4 regions of the Alteromonas sp. DY56-G5 genome follow, and region 3 is predicted to be linked to each of the others. Evidence: predicted binding sites of a transcription regulator. Region 3 holds the regulator's gene; each other region holds the start of a gene.
What was found. The regulator sigma-54, encoded in region 3, starts transcription at its own class of promoters, with help from an activator protein. The targets are predictions, from matches to a motif close to GTTGGCACGNNNNTNGNNT.
Positions count from the first base shown of each region.

Region 1: a site for sigma-54 is predicted at 2,196-2,214, ahead of NO989_RS07665 (DUF2726 domain-containing protein). Genes of this name have one in related genera too.
Region 2: a site for sigma-54 is predicted at 2,362-2,380, ahead of flhA (flagellar biosynthesis protein FlhA). Genes of this name have one in related genera too.
Region 4: a site for sigma-54 is predicted at 2,523-2,541, ahead of xdp1 (exosortase-dependent surface protein XDP1). Genes of this name have one in related genera too.

Region 1 covers NZ_JANHZQ010000011.1:41,128-45,897, reverse strand. The annotation lists gene NO989_RS07675 (cobalamin biosynthesis protein) at 1-585, opposite strand, end outside; gene NO989_RS07670 (5'-methylthioadenosine/adenosylhomocysteine nucleosidase) at 587-1,288, opposite strand; gene NO989_RS07665 (DUF2726 domain-containing protein) at 1,453-2,040, opposite strand; gene NO989_RS07660 (hypothetical protein) at 2,250-2,699, opposite strand; gene NO989_RS07655 (M20/M25/M40 family metallo-hydrolase) at 2,859-4,376, opposite strand; gene NO989_RS07650 (FAD-dependent oxidoreductase) at 4,495-4,770, opposite strand, start outside.
Region 2 covers NZ_JANHZQ010000004.1:73,843-78,612, forward strand. The annotation lists gene flhF (flagellar biosynthesis protein FlhF) at 1-177, opposite strand, end outside; gene flhA (flagellar biosynthesis protein FlhA) at 207-2,306, opposite strand; gene flhB (flagellar biosynthesis protein FlhB) at 2,579-3,703, opposite strand; gene fliR (flagellar biosynthetic protein FliR) at 3,710-4,489, opposite strand; gene fliQ (flagellar biosynthesis protein FliQ) at 4,502-4,770, opposite strand, start outside.
Region 3 covers NZ_JANHZQ010000029.1:52,959-57,728, forward strand. The annotation lists gene lptC (LPS export ABC transporter periplasmic protein LptC) at 1-98, shown strand, start outside; gene lptA (lipopolysaccharide transport periplasmic protein LptA) at 67-621, shown strand; gene lptB (LPS export ABC transporter ATP-binding protein) at 624-1,349, shown strand; gene NO989_RS14460 (RNA polymerase factor sigma-54) at 1,423-2,904, shown strand; gene hpf (ribosome hibernation promoting factor) at 2,935-3,222, shown strand; gene ptsN (PTS IIA-like nitrogen regulatory protein PtsN) at 3,236-3,679, shown strand; gene rapZ (RNase adapter RapZ) at 3,764-4,609, shown strand; gene NO989_RS14480 (HPr family phosphocarrier protein) at 4,609-4,770, shown strand, end outside.
Region 4 covers NZ_JANHZQ010000056.1:121-4,890, forward strand. The annotation lists gene pssA (CDP-diacylglycerol--serine O-phosphatidyltransferase) at 304-1,107, opposite strand; gene xdp1 (exosortase-dependent surface protein XDP1) at 1,484-2,419, shown strand; gene xdp1 (exosortase-dependent surface protein XDP1) at 2,583-3,452, shown strand; gene prsT (XrtA/PEP-CTERM system TPR-repeat protein PrsT) at 3,558-4,770, shown strand, end outside.

The DNA of each region.
Region 1 (4,770 bases), on a different contig from region 3:
TGCAGGGGTTCGGTAATGCCACTGCCAAGATGTGAGCAAAAGCAATCGATAAATGAGTGCGCCTATGGGGCCTGCCACTACAAAGTAGAAAATAACGCCGCAATAAAGATAAAGAAACTTCAGCCAAAGCGATTCTATCGCGGCTTTGGCAATTCCTATATCGGAAAGTGAAGCGCATTGACGTGCGGTAATGGTTTGCGCCATTTCACGTGCGAGGGATTTTTTATTTCTTCCCACACTCGCCAGCACTTTTTTGTACTGTTGACGCTGGTAACCGTAATCGAGCAGTGCGACAAGAATAATCGCCTCAAAGAATACGGGGTATTGGGCCATGTACACCAAGATGGCAACACATACTACCAATGGCGCAAGAAGAACTAGGGCGGCTAATGAGCCTGAAATATAGTGCTGAGACCTACCGTATTCGCGAGAGGGCACCACTTTGCGCCCCATTTGCTGAACGAGGTAGCGCATGAGCGTTAATGGATGAGTACTTTGGGGCCAGCGCCATAATGCGTCAACGGCGATAGCCAGCCAAAGTACGAATAGCGACTGGTATTGCGGGTCGCTAATTACCTCTGTCATCTTATTTTGCGAGAGCCTTAATCATTGCCATAACTAATTGTGCTGAGTGTTTAGCGGCAGTGTCTAGATACTCTTTAAAGCTCACTGACGACGTTTTTCCTGCAATATCCGACAATGAACGAATGACAAGAAAAGGCGTGTCGAGCATATGGCAAGTTTGACCTATAGCTGCACCTTCCATCTCAACCGCTTTCATGTCTGGGAAGTTTTCACGCAGTTCTGCTACAGCTTCGTCGCTACCGATAAACGCATCGCCCGTACAGATTAAACCTGTTGTCGACTGAAGCGACGTAATGCCTGTGGCAGCACTACGAGCGGCTTCCATTAACCTTGTATCGCAACGGAAATCTTCAGGCATACCTGCGCATTGACCGAGCTTGTAGCCAAAATGGGTTAAATCGGCATCATGGTGAATAACGTGACTGGCGATCACTAAATCACCGATGTTTAGATTCTTGTCGAAACCTCCGGCAGAACCGGTATTGACAACAGCATCAGGGGCGTACTGTTCGATAAGTACAGTAGTAGCAATTGCTGCAGCCACTTTACCAATACCGCATTTTACTAGCACCACTTCTATGTCGTTAAGTGTACCTTCGTAAAACGTCAGGTGCTTCCACTGGGTTTCTTTTACATTCCAAAGTGACGCTTTAAGTAGCGCAACTTCTTCGTCCATTGCACCTAAAATACCAATTTTTTTCATAACTTTACCGACGGTGTTGAGGGAGTTTAACGCGTGAATACGCTGCTGAAAGCGTTAATTGTATAAGGAAAACGGGCAAACTGACAGAAAAATGCCTCTGTTACCGCTATTTGAGAGTAAGAAAATAGCAAAGCAACAAAGGCCAGGGGAAGTGGGGTTATGTCTTAAGCTGCAGCTGGTCTGCTTGAACGCACTGGGCGAGTCGGGCGCTTTGGTGGCTCTGGATTATGCGTTGGCAGCTGTGCCATTTTTTGCTGTAAACGGCGATAAGGAATGAGTTTGTTTTCCAAACACTCGCGAATATCGTCAACGGTATAACCAGATTTCACTTTAATTCTTGCATGAGGAAGGCCGGCAGCATCAAGTGCTCCGGTTACAAACCAGTCTTTTTGTGATTTATAACCATCTTTGCCTTGGCTATGAACTAAGTCGATAGCAAGAACAGGACTCATGTCGTGTTTATCTACTAATACAAAGTCGAGCTGTCTGCTAGAAGCTCTGCTGATGGCTTGGCTTGCCGTCTTTTTATTTGCAGACTGGCGAACCGCCACTAAATCGTTAAGACGCACACGGCACACTATGCGAAACTCTCTTCCCATAGCCTGTTCGATAAGGTTTAAAAAAGAGTGCTCAACGGGGGTGAACAATTGCGGCTTTCGCCTAAATGGAAATGCGACACCGCCGTCTGACAACTTTATGGCACCCAGTGCAACGACAATAAGTAACATCATTAGAATAATTGCCAATTCCATCGTAACCCTCGCAAATATCAATAGTTAAAGCCCACGGAATGCATAATAAAGAAGCCCGCTAAAGTATTTATATCGAAAAAAGCTTGGGCTCCGTTTGCAGTTTGAGCGTCATAAAAATGACACTCACTGTTACCGTGGAGTAGTTATTGATGATTTTGCAAAGCAGATGCCAACATGAGTAGATTTCGTAGTTGTCTTGCTAAAAGGGCTTATTTTGTTGTGGATGTAACAAGAATATCCACTTGAGAGCCAGTATTATCTGGGCTGATTATTACCCTGACCCCTTTATCTTCTGAGGATAACAACGTGCGGCCGCTAACTGGCGTGTGAGTTTTTAAAGCGGGGTGCGCCGTTTGGTAAACATTCAGTAATTCACTCGGGGAGCGAGGAGAGTGGTAAACCATTACTGCTGTCTTGCTTTCGTCAAATGCTTGGCATTGTCTTGCATCATCAGAAATCTTAACTTGCTGAAAATCAGAAGGGCAAGACCTGATGCTTGGCTTACTAGGTGAAGAGTTGACGCTTTGTTTCTTAGTTTGGTTGTTAACTTGCGCATTTAATGAAGCGTCAACAGCAATGGTATCAGCTAAGCTGGCATTGCTCGCTGCTATCGCCAGTGTTAGACAAAATGTAAGTTTCTTAATGTTTAAATGCTGCATAGATAGATTCTTCACCCGATGTGCGATGTCTTTAATTGCTTAAACGATAGTAGAGTCGTAACTCTCGCGCTTCAACTAAACCTTGGTCTATTAACGTATATTAGTGAGGTTTTTCGTATAAGTTTTGGTTTAAAGCATCACTTCATCACTACAACTCTATTACTGGTCATAAGGCGTGGTCAGTAATTGATACAGCGCATTTGTTCCACTGTAAAAGTTGCCTATACGTAAGTTTTCATTAGGGGCGTGTTGATTGTTATCAGCATTGACTAATGGAATAAGAATTACCGGCTTCTCTATACTGTTTACTAGCGGTGCGGTTGGAACAGTACCCCCCATCATTGGAATAACTACAACCTTCTCATCGCTTACAGATTCTAGTGCCTTTTGCGCCCATAGACCAACTGGCTCATCGAGGGACGTTTGTAGTGCTGCAGTGCCGGGGCTAACTTCTATAAGAATGAGTTTTTCATGCTTTAGACGGGTTTCTTTTGATGGCAATTCGTCCACAATGTGATATCCCTTAGCTGTTATATAGTCTTTTAACAGCTTAACTTGTCTGGACGAGTGAGCCTCTTTTGTAGTTCTAATATCGATGGACGCTGTAGCGCTAGCCGGAATGATTGTCCTTACTGCTGTTGTGCTTGCAGCGCTCAATCCATTGATATTTAGAGACGGAAGACTAATGGATTCATAGTAGTTGCTACCTACAGACTCTGACTTTGCTACCCCAAGGCGTGCCAATAGTGCAGTTTCATCAATAGGAATGTCTCGAAGCACCTGTTTTGTTTCTTCTGACAAAGGAGCGTCTCCGTAATAATTAGGAATAGTCACCTTGCCATTTTCATTTTTCATCCCTGCTAAGAGTGTTGAGAGCAAAAAAGCGGGGTTTTGAATGTAGTTGCCAAAGTGCCCACTATGGCTATCAGAGTTTGGTCCGAAAACAGTGAGCTTAACCAGTGTCGCACCGCGATGACCGAAAACTACGGTAGAAGCGTTGGATGGATGCATGGGACCGTCTAACATTACTACGGCATCTGCAGAAAGCTGCGCTTTGTTTTTTTCTATCACTTTTGCGAGGGTAGGAGAGCCACCTTCCTCGTTTGAATCAAGGAGCACTTTGATATTAACTGATGGCGTCACCTTATTCGTCGAAAGTGAGTTTATGGCTGCTAGTAACATCATAATTGGGGCTTTGTCGTCAGATGCCGAGCGCGCAAAAATACGCCAATTAGGGTCATAGTCTTTATCGAGTAAAGAGAGTGGTTTTTCAACCCAGCTGTCATTTTCTTCGATTTTTAGAACGGGCTGCCAAGGGCTGTCTTGTTCCCACAACTCAGCGTTAACCGGTTGACCATCCATATGTGCATAAAAAAGCAGGGTAGGGGCATTTTTCCCAGCTAGCATGTAATCAGCATACAGCATCGGCATGCCGTTGTTTTCCAGCAGCTGAGTATTAAAACCATACTCGCTGTATTTCGTTGCCGTCCAACGCGCAACCTTTTCTATATCAGTTGCTGATTGCGTTGCAACGTTGGGTAGCGTGAGATATTCCAAGTAGTCTGCGAACACAGCTTTAGCCGAGTGAGTGGTAAGTGCGTTACTTTCCTCTGCCTGGGCGCAATATGAAACGGAAACTAAAAATAACCCGTAAAGTAGCCCTGTCCGCAATCTCATGATGTCATCTCTTTATTCAATTATTCTATCTAATGTAAATCGTATCTCTTTAGTTTTAAATAAAAAAGCTCGATAGCAGAACTATCGAGCTTTTTATAAAGCGACTTGAGAGCGACGGTTAAACGCCTATGTAATCCATAATACCTTCGGCAGCTTTACGGCCTTCGTCGATAGCAGTAACAACCAAGTCACTACCACGTACCATATCGCCACCGGCAAAGACTTGCGGGTGAGAGGTCTGGTAAGCAAATTTGCCAGCAGATGGCGCGCGTACGCGACCTTTTTCATCAAGCATAATGCCGAAGTCAGCAAACCATGGCGCAGGGCTGGGCTGGAAGCCGAAGGCGATAATTACCGCGTCTGCTTCTAGTACGTGCTCTGAACCTTCCACTTC
Region 2 (4,770 bases), on a different contig from region 3:
TGGAGACGCTTTCGGCGTAAACAACTTCGCTTCAGGTTCTTTGTCGTAGGCTGCGACAAGCTCAATACCGTCAGCGACTTTGCGATTTGACATGATCACAGCGTCACTGCCCAATTCAGCTTTAACTTGGCTTAACGCCTCACGCATATCTTTGCCGAAGAAACGTCTAATTTTCATTGCAACCTCTCCAATCACCCAGTGTCAGATTATTGACCGACCGAACTGACTATTTTTATTTGTTTGTCGTCAGGCACTTCTTGGTAAGACAGAACATGAAGCCCAACAACCGAATATTTTAAGAAGCGAGACAGAACGGGTCGTAGCATGCCTGAGGTAAGGAGTACTGCAGGCTCTCCTTCTAACTCTTGCTGCTGACTGGCTTGCTGCAATGATTTTTGCAGCTTGTCTGCCAGGCCTGGTTCTATGCCAGCGCCATCTTCGCCACCTGCTTGAAGTGACTGGTGCAACATCTGTTCCAACTCTGGCGCCAAGGTTATGACAGGTATCTCTTTTGCACCTTGAGTAATTTCTTGGACAATTAAACGTTTAAGGGCAATACGCACTGCGGACACTAAAACATCGGGGTCTTGGCTGCGCGTGCCGTACTCACTGAGTGTTTGCACGATTGTACGCATATCGCGAATAGGCACGCCTTCAAACAATAAGGTTTGCAGTACTTTCACGACGGTGCTTAGCGGAAGGATGTCTGGTACTAACCCTTCAACCAGTTTCGGATGCTGCTTGGCAAGCATATCAAGAAGTTGTTGCGCTTCCTCGTGCCCTAATAATTGATATGCATTGTTAGAAAGTAATTGGCTTAAATGGGTCGCTACAACGGTCGCAGCGTCTACAACTGTGTACCCAAGGGTTTGTGCATGCTCCCGTTTGTTGGGCTTAATCCATACTGCGTCTAAGCCAAACGCGGGGTCTTTAGTGGCACGCCCTTCTAATTTACCGAACACTTGCCCTGGATTAATAGCAAGTTCTTCATCGTGACTGATGATGGAATCCCCAATCGTTACGCCTAGCATAGCGATGGTGTAAGTGTTGGGCTCTAAATCCAAGTTATCGCGAATGTGGACAGGCGGAATAAGGAAACCCAGCTCTTGCGATAGTTTCTTACGTACGCCTTTAATGCGCGTCAACAACTCGCCACCTTGGGATTTATCGACAAGAGGAATTAAACGATAGCCCACTTCCAATCCGATGGTATCTACCTGCTGAACATCATCCCAGCCAAGCTCTTTCACTTCAGGCGCAACCGATTCATCTTTTACCACATTGTCTGGCACTTTGGGCTCTGCGGCCTTTCTCTTTTCTTGGACCGACTGCCAGTAAGCAAAGCCTGCAATCAAGAATGAGAAGCCTAAGAATGCGATATGAGGCATCCCAGGAATGATACCCATCACAAATAGAACGCCCGAGGCTATATAAAGAGCTTGATTATTACCAAGCTGACCGCGGATTTCTTTGCCCATTTCCTGGGTCTCGTTTTCACGAGTAACGATAATGGCTGTAGCGACCGAAAGTAATAATGAAGGAATTTGCGCCACCAAACCATCACCGATGGTCAATATGGTGTAGATTTCTATAGCGTTACCGAATGAAAGCCCGTGCTGAATCATGCCAATAAAAAGACCACCGACAATATTAATCAGCATGATGAAAAGGCCTGCGACCGCATCACCCTTTACAAATTTTGACGCACCGTCCATCGACCCGTAAAAATCCGCTTCTGCGGTAATCTCTTCACGGCGTTTACGTGCTTGGTCTTGATCTATATACCCTGCATTTAAATCAGCATCTATGGCCATTTGCTTACCGGGCATAGCATCTAACGTAAAGCGAGCGCTTACTTCTGAAATACGTCCTGCGCCTGCGGTTACAACTTTGAAGTTGATAATAAGAAGAATGGCGAAAACAACAATACCTACGGCGTAGTTACCACCAATCACGACCTCACCGAAGGCTTCGATAACTTTACCTGCTGCATCGCCGCCTTCATGCCCGTAAAGTAAAACAACGCGAGTAGAAGCCACGTTAAGCGCTAATCTCAAAACGGTAGCGATAAGTAACACCAAGGGAAAAATGCCGAAATCTACTGGACGCTGGGTAAGTACAGCCACCAAGATAATGACTAGCGACAACGCAATATTAAAGCTAAACAGCACGTCCAGTAAGAATGGCGGCATAGGCAATATAACCATGCCCATAATTGCCAAAAGGACGATGGGTGCGCCTAAACCACTAGTGAAATTTTGCAGCTGATTTTTATCGAATCGCTGAAGATAACCGGATAACTGCATGGCTTGGTGTCTCTCTATCAGAAAATTGACGCTTTACGTGAAACTGAAGGAGAGTTTTCAACTAACGTGCCAGCTTTGTGTATTACGTAAAAGTTATCCAAATCCGAGCTGTAATCATGCGTGATTACTGTCTACAGCGACTTGTATAGAGCGATTAAGATTTTGTATCCGAGGGACATATGAACAGTTTATAATTACGTCACTATTTCTAGGGCCAGCTCTTACCTATGCCCCGCCTTCAAAGTCAATTTTTCACCCATTTAGCGGTTGGGTTAGTGTCGGTACTCTGGTGGGATAGGCAAATCCCGTTTAAGTGGCTTAGGACGTTTGCCCTTACCTGCTTTGTGCGCTTTTAACTGATAAACATGCGCAAGCACCTGCGCTACCGCCATAAATAAAGCGTTAGGAATTTCATCGTCCACTTCAGTGGAGTAGAAAATGGCTCGCGCTAACATGGGTGAAGGGATCAGCGGCACATCGTTGGCGGTAGCAATTTTTCTGATGTGCATCGCTAGCTCATCAGCACCTTTAGCGACCACAACCGGCGCCCTCACTCCCTTCTCATCATACTTGATAGCAACCGAGAAATGGGTCGGGTTAGTCACCACTACGTCTGCTTGTGGTACTTCCTGCATCATGCGCTTGGTTGCAGCCTGATATTGTAGACGGCGAATTCGGCCTTTAACCATAGGGTCGCCTTCCGCATTTTTCCGTTCGTCTTTAACCTCTTGCTTGGTCATCTTCATTTCTTTGTTGTGCTTATACATTTGATAAGGCACATCAATGAGCGCGATAGGGATCATGCCGCACACCAGAATAAGAAACGCCCACTTTAGCATGTCGAGTGCGTGAAAGATGTTTCCCGGATAAAGCTCCATATCAAGGTGGAGCGCTTCATCTTCAAAGAACAGTAACGCTCCGATGGCCATGCCAATTATGACCACCACTTTCGCTATAGACTTGAGTAACTCAACCAAGCCGTTCATGCCGAACATACGCTTGAAGCCTTGAATAGGGCTCATTTTTGAACCCTTAGGTTTTGCACCTTCCCAGGTAAAGTTAAAACCGCCAAGGGCGATAGAGCCATAAATGCCCGCTATCATTGCCACAACCATGTATAGCAGCACGGCAGGGCCTACTGCCGAAAAGGCTTCACCCCATGCGCCAAACATGTGGGTGATATCATAGGTTTCGTCACGAGAGAGAATGAACATTCTCTGAGTAAGTTTAAAAACAGACTCAGCAATCCACCCGCCCACAAACAAGAACATAAAAGCACTGACGATAAGTACTAGGGTCGTAGAGAGTTCACGGGATCGGGCTAGCTGCCCTTTTTTTCGGGCATCTTCGAGTTTTTTCCCCGTGGGGTCTTCTGTTTTTTCGCTTGAACCTGCCATGTTTTCCTACGAACAAATATTCAATAGTTCACACATAAACTGTTCGGCTCTAAACCATTGGGTTTCGAAGTGTGCAGTAAAGTTATCAAGTGTTATCCAAATAATCAGTAATCCCATTACCTGAGCAATGGAAAAACCAATACTAAAAATGTTTAGCTGTGGTGCAGCTTTGGTCATAACGCCAAACGCCAAGTTCACGATAAGCAGCGAGACAATTGGCGCAAGGGAGAGGGTCACTGCCGATATAAACATCCAGCCGGCCCAATGGGCAATATCGCGAAACTGTTCACCGGTCCACCATGCTTCGCCTATGGGAAACGCCTCAAAGCTCATGACTATCATTTGGATCATGGACAAATGCCCATCTAAGGTCCAAAACAATAAGGTTGCTAGAATTAGATAAAACTGGCCGACTGCGGGCACGTTAATACCGTTTACCGGGTCAACGATTGACGCAAACCCCAAACCGGTTTGCATTGCTATAATTTGACCTGCAAGCACGAAGGTATTGAGCACCATCATTGATATAAAACCAATAGCAATGCCTATTAGCAACTGCTGAATAACGATTAAAAATGTGCCCACATCCACCAAATTTTCTATGGGTGACGGGGGCACTACCGGCATGATAATGAGCGTGAGCATTATACCCAACAAGGCTCTTACCTGCGGCGGAATGGATTTAGCACTCAAGCCAATCATGGCCACGAATAAGCCGCTAATGCGCATAAACGGCAGCAGCATGTCTGCTAGAAATTGATTGATGGTCGCAAGTTCGACTTCCACAGCTTTAGCCTTCTATCCCACAACTTGCGGGATCATATCAACCATTCTGAAAGTAAAGTCCATAAGCTGTTGCACCAACCAGTTGCCTCCCCAGCTCAATGCGAGAAGCGTAACAAGCAAGCGGGGCAAGAAACTCATGGTCTGTTCGTTGATACTTGTCGCCGCCTGGAAAACAGCAACAACTAGACCTACGATCAAGCTTGGAACAATCACCGCAGATACCAACACAATAACCATGAACATGGCTTCTCGCAGTATTTCTACAAAGACTTCTGGTGACA
Region 3 (4,770 bases):
AATATGTCATTTTAAGTAATGGGTTTAACGCGAATTTACGCACACAAGAATACGAGCTTTTAGATCATGTACAAACCACTTATTCCCCTAGCAACTAGTTTATTGCTTGCCATCGCTAGCGGTGCGGTACACGCCAGTGAAGATGATTTTTCGCAGCCCATAAAAATAGGCTCGAACACCCAGTTTATCGACGGTAAAAATAAAACCGCGTTGTACAAAGACGACGTACTCATAACTCAAGGCTCTTTGGTTATTGAAGCTGACGAAGTGGAAGTAATTGCCACTGACGGTGGTGGTCGTGAAATATTTATTGCTAGAGGAAAGCCTGCAAGCTATTCCCAGCAATTGGAAGACGGCACGCCAGTTTCGGCAAAAGCTAATGAAATACGCTATGAAGTGGTGAACCGAACGATTTCTCTTGCTGGAAACGCAGAGTTGAAACAAGACACCAGTAAAGTACAGGGTGACAACATCACGTTCGATATGATTACCGAGCAATTGCTAGCGACTGGCGGCGCAGGTAAGGATGGTGAGGGTCGAGTGACCACAGTATTCACACCTGAGACCATTCGCAAAACTTCGTCTAAGAAAGACAAAAAAGACAACGAGGGCAATGAATAGCAATGGCAACTTTGAGCGCTAAAAATCTTGCTAAGGCTTACAAGTCAAGACAGGTTGTTCGAGATGTAAGTCTGTCTGTCTCAACGGGTCAAATTGTTGGTCTTCTTGGCCCAAATGGCGCTGGTAAGACCACCACATTCTACATGATTGTTGGTTTAGTGAATCTGGATAAAGGCAAGATTGAAATCGACGACAATGAGCTAACTCATCAGCCCATGCACGAGCGCGCACGCCGCGGAATTGGCTACCTACCGCAGGAAGCCTCTATTTTCAGAAAGCTCACAGTGCATGAAAATATCATGGCCATTTTGCAAACCCGTAAAGATTTAAATTCACAACAGCAAGAAGAAGAAGCTGATGCGCTACTTGATGAATTTAATATTAACCATATACGTAATAGTACGGGGATGAGTTTGTCAGGGGGCGAACGCCGTCGCGTTGAGATTGCCCGCGCTCTGGCAGCAAAACCGCAATTTATTTTGTTAGACGAACCATTTGCTGGTGTTGATCCAATATCAGTTAATGATATAAAGAAGATAATACAACATCTTCGCGATAGGGGTATTGGAATCCTTATCACAGACCATAACGTACGAGAGACATTGGATGTTTGTGAAAAGGCGTACATTGTGAGTCATGGCGAGCTTATTGCGCAAGGAACGGCGGAACAGGTTTTAAGTAATCAAAAAGTAAGGGATGTATACCTAGGCGAACAATTCAGGCTATAGTTAATGTAACCGAATTGCCATTTTTCAGTTTCGCTCTGGTATATTCAATTTAGAGCATTTAAATAAGACGTAGATGAAACCATCTTTACAGCTAAAATTTAGCCAACAACTTACCATGACACCACAGCTTCAGCAGGCCATTAAACTGCTGCAGCTTTCTACACTTGATCTTCAACAAGAGATCCAAGAAGCGCTCGATTCTAATCCGCTATTAGAAGTTGAAGAAGGTAACGACGAGCCGCAACTAGAAAAGAACAATATCGACAACGATGACAGCGGCTCTGAGGCCACTGCTTCTGCATCTAGTGACACACTAGAAGCCGGCGATGCACTTGAGAAAAACGATCTTCCCGATGAGCTGCCAATCGACAGCACATGGGACGAATACTACTCTGCTTCATCTTCGCCAGCTCCGGGTCCATCCAATGACGACGAGCAAATCTTCCAAGGTGAGACTACTGAAGATATTCAAGAGCACCTTCTTTGGCAAATGCGCCTTACCCACTTCTCGGATACCGATCGCGCAATCGCTACAGCAATCATCGACTCTATTGACGAGTCAGGTTATTTAACCGTTACCCTTGATGATATTTTAGAAGCGGTTAACGATGATGATATGGAAGAGCCGATTGAAATGGACGAAATAGAATGTGTGCTTAAGCGCATTCAGATGTTCGACCCTATTGGTTCTGGCTCACGCTCTCCACAAGAATGTTTGATGGTGCAATTGCGCCAGTTTTCAGAAGACACACCGTGGCTTGCTGAAGCAAAGCAACTGATTGAAGAGTACTCTGACTTACTGAGCAGCAAAGACTATCGTACGCTTATGCGTAAAAGCCGATTGAAAGAAGATCAGCTACGCGAGGCAATGCGTTTACTGCAAACCTTGAATCCTCGCCCAGGTAGTGCTTTAGTTACTAAAGAGCCTGAGTACGTTATTCCTGATGTCTCAGTAACCAAGAAAAATGGCCGTTGGGTGGTTGAGCTGAACCCCGACAGTCTGCCTAAATTAAGCGTAAATCAACAATACGCTGCAATGAGTCGCCGTGCCAAGAATAGTAGCGATTCACAATTCATCCGCTCACACATGCAAGAGGCTAAGTGGTTCATAAAGAGCCTTGAATCTCGTAACGAAACCTTAATGAAGGTTGCAAACTGCATTGTGCAGCAGCAAATGGGCTTTTTTGAGCACGGCCCGGAAATGATGAAACCAATGGTGCTAAATGATGTCGCAGAAATGGTAGATATGCACGAATCCACTATTTCGCGAGTGACAACGCAAAAGTACATGCATACGCCACGTGGAATCTTCGAATTGAAGTATTTCTTCTCAAGCCACGTTGCAACAGAGTCTGGTGGTGAATGTTCATCTACAGCGATTCGTGCATTGATCAAGAAATTAGTGGCCGCTGAAAAGCCTAGCAAGCCGCTGAGTGATAGCAAGATTGCTTCATTGTTGGCCGAACAAGGCATTAAAGTTGCCCGGCGAACAATAGCAAAGTACCGGGAATCGTTGTCGATCCCGCCGTCGAACCAACGCAAAAGCCTTATTTAATCGGGCTTAATAATATAAGGAAGACGAAATATGCAAATCAACCTTACTGGTCATCATGTCGAAATCACCGACTCTTTGCGTAATTATGTCGATACGAAGTTCAGCAAACTTGAACGTCACTTTGATCACATTTCTAATGTGCATGTCATCCTGAACGTTGAAAAATTAAATCAAAAAGCCGAAGCGACCGTTCATTTAAGTGGCGCTGAAGTATTCGCATCCTCAGAAAATACCGACATGTATGCGGCGATTGACAGCATGGTTGATAAACTCGACCGGCAGGTAATCAAGCATAAGGAAAAACTGAAAAAACATTAGTAGTTAATTAAGCATGGATATACAAGCCATCGTAAGTCTGGACCGCACCGAGTGTGCGGTTCAGTGTAATAGTAAAAAGCGAATTCTTGAGATCATCGCTGATATCGCTGCCAAGCAAAACGAGAACATTGATCAGGCAACGGTACTCAACAGTTTGATGGCTCGAGAGCGTATGGGTAGTACAGGCATTGGTAATGGTATCGCCTTACCCCACGGACGCCTGCCGGGCCTTGAAAAAGTGATCGCCATTGTTGTAACCAGCACGCCAGCAATCGACTTCGACGCCCTTGACGAGAAACCCGTAGACATCTTTTTTGCGCTACTCGTTCCTGAGGAACAGACCGAAGGACACCTTCAAACGCTGGCCACCGTGGCTGGTAAACTAAGCGACAAAGAAACGATTAAAGCAATACGTCGCGCAACGACAAGCGACGATATTCTATCTGCATTAAGTTAAACATTAAGCGCCTATTAACCGTTTAGTAGGCGCCTAATTCAACAACGCGTATGTGATAAAACCAGAGTATTAGGGAGAAAGTAGGTGAAGCTGATAATAATCAGTGGTCGTTCGGGGTCTGGTAAGTCTGTCGCACTTCGCGCATTGGAAGATTTAGGTTATTACTGTGTTGATAATATCCCGGTAAACTTACTTCCCACCTTAACCCATACAGTTGTTGACGAGTACGATCAGGTTGCGGTAAGTATCGATGTGAGAAACTTACCTAAAAATCCTGACGATTTGGTAGAAATTCTAGACTACCTGCCTTCTTCGTGGTCGATGACCATTGTTTACATTGACGCGAGCGATGATGTACTGGTTAAGCGTTTTAGCGAAACACGTCGTCTTCACCCTCTCGCCAAGCTTAATAAATCGCTTTCAGAAGCCATTAAAGCCGAGTCTGCCCTACTTGCTCCTATTGCTGAACGCGCAGATTTATATTTAGACACAGATAAGCTTACCATTCACCAACTGGCAGAGTTAATTCGAGAGCGTATCCTGGGTAAGAAAAGCTCACGCCTTGTGCTTGTGTTCGAGTCGTTTGGCTTTAAGCACGGTATTCCTAAAGATGCGGATTACGTTTTTGATGCCCGCTTTTTACCTAACCCCCACTGGGAGCCCGACCTTAAACACCTGACCGGATTAGATGCACCAGTAGAAGTATTTTTGGGGTCGCAGCCTGTAGTGACCAAGTTCATTTGGCAAATTCAGAATTTAATAACGACATGGCTGCCTCATTTAGAGCGCAATAACAGAAGTTATGTAACCGTAGCGATTGGCTGTACTGGTGGCCAACACCGTTCGGTTTATATCGCACAGACCCTGTCGAAAACCTTCAGTGAAATACACCCTGATGTACAAATTCGCCATAGAGAGCTGAATCAGTAATGACTATTCAAAAAACGCTAACTATCGTCAATAAGTTAGGGTTGCATGCAAGAGCGGCGACCCAACTGGTTAAACTGGCTAATCAATTCGACGCTAAAATCATCTTAAAAAAAGGCGATAAAGAAGCAGACGCAAGCAGTGTATTGGGATTAATGATGCTT
Region 4 (4,770 bases), on a different contig from region 3:
TCTTACAGCGTATCTTTTTTTTGTCAACAACTTTTGTTTATTTATTTTTAAACTTGGGTTTTGACATCCTCATCAGTTGTTAGCGTTTTGCTGTTCCCTGTTGAGGAGGCGCGCATTCTACGCATTCCTGTAGCATCGTCAACACCCTTTTTTAAATAAATATAAAAAAAGCGACCGTTCGGTCGCTTTTTAATCTATTAGTACATTAAGCATACGTTTACGCTTGTATATCCTTATTCTATCAGCTCAAAAAGGCATATCCTCTTTATTATTGAGCGAAGACATCTGATTATTGCTACGTAATCATTCCTGCTTATTGTCTACACTTTCATTGCTTTTCTTTTTATCGGCATTGAAGTCTGCATCTTCTTCATGGTCGCCCACTACATCGTCTAACGTTACTTTCTCAACGGTACGAAACGTATTGATAGGTCCAGCTAACGCATATAGTGCAAAAACAAGGAACAATACTAAAGCGGGTTCTGTTGCCACAACAACGAATATCAGAAGAATTAAAAGAAGGCCTACAAATGGAACCTTACCGTGCCAATCAACTTCTTTGAAAGAATTGTATTTAAAGTTACTCACCATCAGCAAACCTGCCAAGCCAGTTACTGCAGCAACTATTAAACCATAGTCGGTACCAACAGCATCATACTCAACTCCAACCCATACAAGACCAGAGACAACAGCCGCAGCCGCCGGACTTGCGAGACCTTGGAAGAAACGCTTATCGGCAATACCAACTTGCGTATTGAAGCGAGCTAAACGAAGAGCTGCACCCGCTACATATATAAAAGCCGCTAACCAGCCTAACTTGCCCAGCTCAGTTAACCCCCAATTATAAGCAACAAGTGCAGGTGCCATTCCAAATGAAACCATATCTGCCATTGAGTCATACTCAGCACCAAAGTCGCTTTGCGTGTTCGTCATTCTTGCCACACGCCCATCTAAGCCATCAAAAATCATAGCAACAAAGATAGCCACTGCCGCGGCTTCGAACCTGCCGTTCATTGACGAAACCACAGCAAAGAAACCCGAAAACAACCCTGCTGTTGTTAATAAGTTGGGAAGTAAGTATATCCCTTTACGTTTTTGATCAGACATATGTCCTCATACTTCTACATATACAATTGCACTAATTATTTCATAGATATGCAGGAACGCATAGCAAAGTAAAAAGGCTGCCTCGTTCCTTAACATAACGCCGTTGCAAAACGTTATTAGCTTTGCATTGATTACACGTACTCCTACCACAATGCCGGCGCTTGGCTTCTATTTATTCAGGACAGCGTATGCTCACGATCAAACAAACAACTAATAACTAGGTATACGGTTACATACCTTAAATAGCTCACCGTTCTTATATCATACAAGTCCATGTTGAAATTAGGTACTACCAAGTTTGTGTTCGCATAATATGCGCACACATCACTCGGCGTGTACTTGAAGTGCTTTGCGCTTCATATATAGGAAAGCAATTATGCGAACGCTACAAAAAACGTTTTCTTTGCAAACTGTACTATTACTTTCCACAGCTTTGCTATCTACCCTGAGTGCTAATTCAGCATTCGCTACCTACTATAAAAAGCAAAGTTATTCTCACTGTGGGTCATCGAGCCAAAGCAACGAACAAAGCAATGTATGTAACTCTCCGTTGGGAGAATACACCTATGATCTAGTCGATGACAAAGTGACACAAACCAATCAGACGAATAATTCCTTTGTTCAAATAGACGGATTAAATATTAATATGTCCGCCTTTTCTGACACACAAGGAGTTACCGGCGAAACAGTCGTTGGCGCCAAGTTAGAAAAAATCTCAGATAAATGGGCTTACGGCATAACAAACAATGATGAAGCATACTATCGCGACGGTGCCGACCACGCCATTGACAATATCAACTATTACTCTCAAGGTAGCGCGAACGCTTATTACAGTGGTATGACTAACGTTGAACGTGACTATGACTTCGTGTTGTTATCGTTCGACTCTGCGGTAACGCTTACCGGCGCTAGCTTTTCTTGGCTATACAGTAGTAACGATAGTCAAGTCTCTGTAGCAGCGCTTGGCAATACGGCGAAATTAACCTCTGGCGTTAACACGTGGAGTGATATTGTCGCTGATGCCCTAACTTCAGCTTCGTTCGACATTGAGAGTTGTGAATATTTAGATCACCGCGCTGACTTTACTTTCACTGAGTCCGCTCAATATTGGCTGGTTGGCGCTTATAACACCGTATTCGGAAATATTGGCGGCCATGTAGGTAATGATGCCTTTAAGCTTGCTAATGTTGGCTTCTCAGTAACAGAGTCTGCCGGTACGCCAACGCCAACAGAAGTTTCTGAACCTGGCACCATTGGCTTACTCATGGCTTGTTCACTTCTCGTGATGTGGCGTCGCAAAAAATTCATTTGAAGAAATTAGACTTTAGATCACTGACAGATTGAAAAATCTGTCAGTTTTTTTTACTTGCTTATGAAATTGACAAAATAAACTAATAAAAAACAGCAGCTTAAAACATGGCACAAAAATAGCTTACACTCTGAAAGAAGTAATTCCATAAGCCGTAGGAATAAAAATGATGTATTCTCGAGTGTTAGTATCGTTCTTAACAGTTTTCAGCTTTTCTGTAGCAGCTACAGATTCTCATAAAGACTCATTAATATATGATTTAGTCAATAGTAATGGTAGCAAAAACTACTCCACCACTGTGAACCCAGCGCAGGGCACGTCTGTCGTTACGATCCAAGGAAAGACAGTCAATGTAGGTATTACCGCTTGGTCAGATACAGGCTCTCACGACGCTATTTATTACTATGGTTCAGATATTTACGTAAATGGTGATTCACGATGGGAAGATGAAACCGTTAAGTCGGCTACAATTGATAAATGGGGTCAAGGACTTGCGATAGAGAACCAAGATGCATTTATATATGGAAATAGATATTATGCAGATGGTCACTCGATTGATAACTTCAATGAGTACCATGGTAAACGTGACTTTGACATGCTTCTGCTAAGTTTTGATACAGCTGTTTCTTTAACTGGAGCTAGCTTTTCATGGGTTGATGGAAGCAGCAGTTCGAAAGAGATCACGGTCGCAGGTCTGAAGGATAACTCGCTGTCTCTTTTTTCAGGCTCAAACACTTGGGCAGATATTGCGGGAAATGCTATATCAACCGCTATCGGCCATTATGACATCTCCAATTACCAATCTTCGTTTACTGAGCTAACTACCGCAAAGTATTGGTTGATCGGGGCATATAACACTTTCTTCGATACTAGTATTGGTGATTTTGAAGGTGTCGGATTTAAACTTTCTTCTGTAACAGCCAGTCTAAATGCAGAAACAAATCCACCTCCAACACAAGTTAGTGAGCCTGGCGCCCTAGCACTGATGGGGTTGGGTTTAGGTCTTGTTCTTTATAGACGTAAGCGCCGCGTTTAATTGTTTAAAAACGCTTAGAAAACACGTATCTTTAGAAGGTGGCTTAGGCCACCTTTTTTTATGCTATTTTTAAGCCAGTGGCTAGGCTAAATTTCGAAGGTTTATATGGATTTTTTTAATAATAAAAAGCGTGTTGTACAACGCGCAATTGTCTCTGCAGTTGCCTCATCATTAATCGCTTTTAACAGTTTTGCTTCTACGTCAGAAGACTACGAAAAAGCACTGACCGCGTTTAATCAAAATGAATACGACGAAGCCTATATCCACCTTAAAAACAGCTTACAAAAAGATCCTGAAAACCTTGCTGCAAAAATCCTAATGGGCGAAATACTGCTTATTAATGGCTACTTAACTGCAGCAGAAATGGAGTTTGTAGAAGCGTTGGAAATGGGTGCAGATATCAACCTTCTGGCAGAGCCTCTCGGCAACACTTGGTTGTTTTTGAACAGGTACCAAGAAATTGTAGACTTTTCTGATTTGAGCAAGCTATCGGGTAATGCAGAGCGTGAATGGTTGATGATTCGTGCAACCGCGTGTATTAGATTGGAAGATGAACAGTGCGCTCTTCGTGATTACAACACTATCGTTTCCCGTACGCCAGACTTCGTACCTGCCATTAACGGTCTAGCCTCTATTGCCCTTCAAAATGAAGATTTATCCAAAGCGACCTCGCTTATCAATAAAGCCATGTCGTTAGAACCAGAAAACGCAATAACATGGCGTTTGAAAGGGCAACTGGCATACCGACAGGGAGATACTGACGCGGCAACTGCACATTTACAAAAAGCCCTAACGTTTAACCGAGACGACCCCATTGCCCTGCGAAATCTAGTAGACTTGTATTTAGAAGCGAAAGACTACGATACAGCAAAGCTATTCGTTGATGAGATCATTGAAGACACGCCTAATGATCCTCTGGCCATTTTACTTAATAGCTGGTTACAAAGCAGAGACAACCAGCAAGCTATCGATAACGAAAAACTAAAAGAGCTTAACGATTTCATGGCTCAACTGGATCCTGAGCTTATTACTTCTCAACCCATGTTGCTCTACATAAGTGGTTTAACAAACTTCTTTAACAACAACATGGAAACAGCCGCGAAAGATTTTAACGCTTATCTGCAACAAGAGCCTGATGACTTACAGGCGGTATTGATGTTGAGCCAAGTTTACATGGCGACTCAACAAGATAAACAGGCCCTTGCCCTACTTGAACGTCATCAGGATGCGTTAATGGAAGACCCAGACTCAGCACTGCTTTTAGGTGACTTATTTATTCGCCAAAACAAAGCCTTTAAAGCCGAGCGACTTTTGCAAA